Regions from separate parts of the Terrihabitans rhizophilus genome, predicted to be linked through region 1. Evidence: predicted binding sites of a transcription regulator. Region 1 holds the regulator's gene; the other holds the start of a gene.
The links. The regulator HrcA, encoded in region 1, represses chaperone genes, less so after heat shock. The targets are predictions, from matches to a motif close to GTTAGCACTCNCNNNNNGNGAGTGCTAAC.
Positions count from the first base shown of each region.

Region 1 (2,198 bases):
GTCCTTGATCTTCTTGAGCGTGCCGGTCAGTTCCTGGGCGCCGGCAGGCGCGGCAATGCCGACGGCTGCAGCGATGAGAAGCGTTACGAAGCCTGTACGCATGTGTTCTCCTGTCGAGCTTAGGTGCCCGTTTTTTGGCCTTGCCCACGGCCTGCACAGATCGTGCCCTTTCGCATGCCTCTATGTCTAGGGCATCGCACCGCGAAAGCGCCTCTTTCGCATGATGGTGAAGGGGGCTACGGGTGTGCACGGTGCAGAGCCGCGCATCATCCGGAATTGCAATAAGGCAAAAGGCGAGGTCAGCAGTGTCGCGGCAACGATCCGAGGATCCGGGACAGGCATACGGATTGTCCCAGCTGAACGAGCGCTCGCGCGAGATCTTCCGGCAGATTGTCGATTCCTACCTCGTCACGGGCGAGCCGGTCGGCTCCCGCAACCTGTCGCGCAGCCTCACGGCTCCGCTGTCGCCGGCCTCCGTCCGCAATGTGATGGCCGATCTGGAAAGCCTCGGCCTGATCCACGCCCCCCACACGAGCGCGGGACGGCTGCCCACCGAGAGCGGCCTTCGCTTCTTCGTCGATGCAATGCTGGAATTCGGCGATCTGTCCGACGAGGAACGCCGCAATGTGCAGACGCGCGTCGCGTCGCACGGACGCTCGGCGGACGACATCCTGCAGCAGGCCTCTTCGCTGCTGTCAGGTGTCTCACGCGGCGCTGGTGTGGTGCTGACCACCAAGCAGGATGCGCGGCTGAAGCATATCGAGTTCGTGCAGCTTGATCCCCGGCGCGCTCTCGTGGTGCTGGTGGGGGAGGACGGCTCGGTGGAGAACCGGCTGGTGCCGCTGCCCATCGGCCTGCCGGCCTCCGCCATGGTCGAGGCCACCAACTTCCTGAACGCCCGCATTCGCGGCCGCACGCTGCTCGAGGCCCGCGCCGAGATCGAGGCCGCGCGCACGGCGGCCAGCGAGGAACTGCACGAACTGACGGCCGGCCTTGTCTCAGCCGGTCTCGCGGATTGGGGCGACGGGGACGCCGATCAGCGCCGCCTCATCGTGCGGGGACAGTCGAACCTGCTGGAGGATCTGCGCGCGCTGGAGGATCTGGAGCGGGTGCGGCTGCTGCTGGACGATCTTGAGAGCAAGAAGGAGGTCATCGAGCTCCTGGGCCGGGCAGAGACCGCAGAGGGCGTCCGCATCTTCATCGGCTCCGAGAACAAGCTGTTCTCGCTCTCCGGCTCCTCAATGATCGCGGCGCCGTTCCGCGACGATCGTCAGCAGATCGTCGGCGTGCTGGGTGTCATCGGCCCGACCCGGCTGAACTACGCGCGGATCGTGCCGATGGTCGACTACACCGCCCGCGTGGTGGGGCGGCTGCTGGGCGAGGGCTAAAGCCCCGCCACATCAGTGCAGGCTGACGGTTTCCAGCTCATGCTCCCACGCATTGGCGAAGGCAGCTTCCATGGAGTCCGTGACGAGGATCGGCGTGCCGTCGGCGCCGACCAGCGCGAAGAGCTGCACGCCCGGCTCCAGGTCGGGGGCTTGCGGGAAGAGGCGGTTCACATCGTCGGACAGCATGGCGCGCACATAGGCGATCTTGCCGCCGCCAAGGCCAGCCAGCTGCGAAGGCGTAATGAAGACGCCGTCGGAAATCGTGGTGTTGTTGTTGTCGATCATCTCTACGCCTCCGGCCCCTTATGAGCGGGCCATAATGTCGATCCTGCGCACGGAACGCTCGGGCTCCGGGCGGGCAAGATCGATCGTCAAAAGACCGTGCGACAGGTCTGCGGCCAGCACATCCATGCCTTCCGCCAGCACGAAGACGCGCTGGAACTGTCGCGCGGCGATGCCGCGATGCAGGTATGTTCTCGCATTCTCCTCCACCTGGCGTCCCCGGATGACCAATTGCCCGTCCTCGATGGTGACGTTCAACTGGTCGGCCCGAAAGCCGGCGACGGCAAGGGTGATCCGGATCCTCTCCGGCGCATCCTCATCGCCCGCGATCCGCTCCACATTGTAGGGCGGATATCCGTCCCCGCCTTTGACGGCCCGGGACAGGGTGCGTTCGATGTCTTCGAAGCCGAGCAGGAGGGGACTTGATAGCGGCGTGATACGCGTCAATGTCAAAGCCCTTCCATGAGCAGCTTTGCGAGGGGAGACCCTGAAGCGGCATCTCTTGAGGCCTAAATTGGTGGTCGCCGC
Region 1 covers NZ_JAXAFJ010000001.1:239,352-241,549, reverse strand. The annotation lists gene SCD90_RS01060 (amino acid ABC transporter substrate-binding protein) at 1-102, opposite strand, end outside; gene hrcA (heat-inducible transcriptional repressor HrcA) at 306-1,388, shown strand; gene SCD90_RS01050 (BQ00720 family protein) at 1,401-1,673, opposite strand; gene SCD90_RS01045 (Hsp20 family protein) at 1,692-2,117, opposite strand.

Region 2 (2,198 bases), on a different contig from region 1:
CGGTGATGACACCCTCGTTGCCGACCTTCTGCATCGCGTGAGCGATCATGTCGCCGATTTCCTTCTCGCCATTGGCGGAGATGGTGCCGACCTGCGCGACTTCATCGGACGAGTTGATCTTCTTGGCCGAGGCCTTGAGGCTCTCGATGACCGCTGCAACGGCGGTATCGACGCCGCGCTTCAGGTCCATCGGGTTCATGCCGGCGGCAACGAACTTTGCGCCTTCGCGGACGATGGACTGCGCCAGGACCGTTGCGGTCGTGGTGCCGTCGCCGGCGATGTCGTTGGTCTTCGAGGCCACTTCGCGCACCATCTGGGCGCCCATGTTCTCGAACTTGTCCTCGAGCTCGATCTCCTTGGCGACGGTGACGCCGTCCTTGGTGATGCGGGGAGCGCCGAACGAGCGGTCGATGACGACGTTACGGCCCTTGGGACCGAGCGTTACCTTGACGGCATTGGCGAGAATGTCGACGCCACGGAGCATCCGCTCACGTGCGTCGGCGGAAAAACGAACGTCTTTCGCAGCCATGTGTGTGTTCCTTGTCTGAATTCAGAGATTAGGAGAAGAAGCGGATGCTCAGGCGATGACGCCGAGGATGTCCGATTCCTTCATGATCAGCAGGTCTTCGCCGTCGATCTTGACCTCGGTGCCCGACCACTTGCCGAACAGCACCTTGTCGCCAGCCTTCACGTCGAGCGGGACAAGCTTGCCGGATTCATCGCGAGCGCCGGAACCGGCGGCGACGATCTCGCCCTCCTGGGGCTTCTCCTTGGCGGTGTCGGGGATGATGATGCCGCCCTTGGTCTTCTCTTCGGCGGTGAGGCGGCGGACGACCACGCGGTCGTGCAGCGGACGGAAGTTCATGGTGTATTCCTCATGTTCGCGCGCAGCGAGCGTCGAATTCGGTGCTGTTAGCACTCTCGCGAGGTGAGTGCTAAAGCGTGCCGGACTTAGGTTGCTGCGGGATTTTTGTCAAGGAAGGGCCGTGGAGAACGGCGCCCAAACGTCCTGATCCAGGCGGTTCTAGAACGTGATAGTGCCGGGAGTGTGACCGGTCGTCCGCTCAGTTCGTGCGGGAGCGGGCGCTCAGCACCCCAGAGAGAAACCCGGCAAGATCATCGGTGACATGATCCACATGCGCGCCCTGTACGCTGTCGTCGGCGTGCATCGCGCGCTCCTCGACATCACCGTCCGCCGGCACCACCAGAACGGTGGTCATGCCCAGCGCGTGAGGAACGGCGAGGTTGCGCGCCAGGTCCTCGAACATGGCCGCACGCTGCGGTTCGACACCGAGATGGCTGACGAAGCGATCATAGGTGCTCTGCTCCGGCTTCGGCACGAAGTCGGCCTGCGCCACGTCGAAGATGTCGTGGAACAGGTCGCCCAGCCCCAGCGACGCCGCGCATCGCTCGGCATGGCCGCGTGAGCCGTTGGTCAGCACGTAGCGCTTGCCCGGCAGAGCGCCGATGGCCTCAATCAGCGCCGGGTTCGGCACCAGCCGCTCGTGCGAAACGTCGTGCACGAAGTCCATGAACTCGTGCGGGTCCACGCCGTCGACCTTCATCAGGCCGCGCAGGCTTGTGCCGTACCGGCGGTAATAGTCCTTCTGCAGCGCGCGCGCCGACAGGCCGTCGATGCCAAACATGTTGGCGATGAACATCGCCATGCGCTGGTCGATCAGTTCGAACAGCCGGCACGACGGCGGATAGAGGGTGTTGTCCAGATCGAAGATCCAGGTGTCCACCTCCCCGAAGCCGCGCCGCACCGGCGTGTCCGACACTGACATCAGCGGGTTACCAGCGTCCCGGCGCCGTGGTCGGTCAGGAGTTCCAGAAGCACGATGTGCGGCACCTTGCCGTCGAGGATGACGACGCCGTCCACCCCCCGCTCAAGCGCATCCATGCAGGTCTCGACCTTGGGAATCATGCCGCCGGTGATGGTGCCGTCGGCAATGCGCATACGGCTTTCGTTGATCGTCATCTTCCGGATGAGGTTGCGGTCCTTGTCCAGCACGCCCGACACATCGGTCAGGAACAGCAGCCGCCGCGCCCGCATGGCGCCTGCGATGGCACCCGCGAAGGTGTCGGCATTGACGTTGAAGGTCTCGCCCCAGCGCGATGTCGCGACCGGCGCAATGACCGGGATTATGTCGGAGCCCGAGGCGAGGTTCAGCACGGTCGGGTCCACCGTCTCCGGC
Region 2 covers NZ_JAXAFJ010000007.1:136,991-139,188, reverse strand. The annotation lists gene groL (chaperonin GroEL) at 1-529, opposite strand, end outside; gene groES (co-chaperone GroES) at 578-865, opposite strand; gene SCD90_RS12390 (pyrimidine 5'-nucleotidase) at 1,065-1,787, opposite strand; gene argB (acetylglutamate kinase) at 1,787-2,198, opposite strand, start outside.
Region 2: groES (co-chaperone GroES) is a predicted target of HrcA. The motif match lies at 912-940, and genes of this name have one in related genera.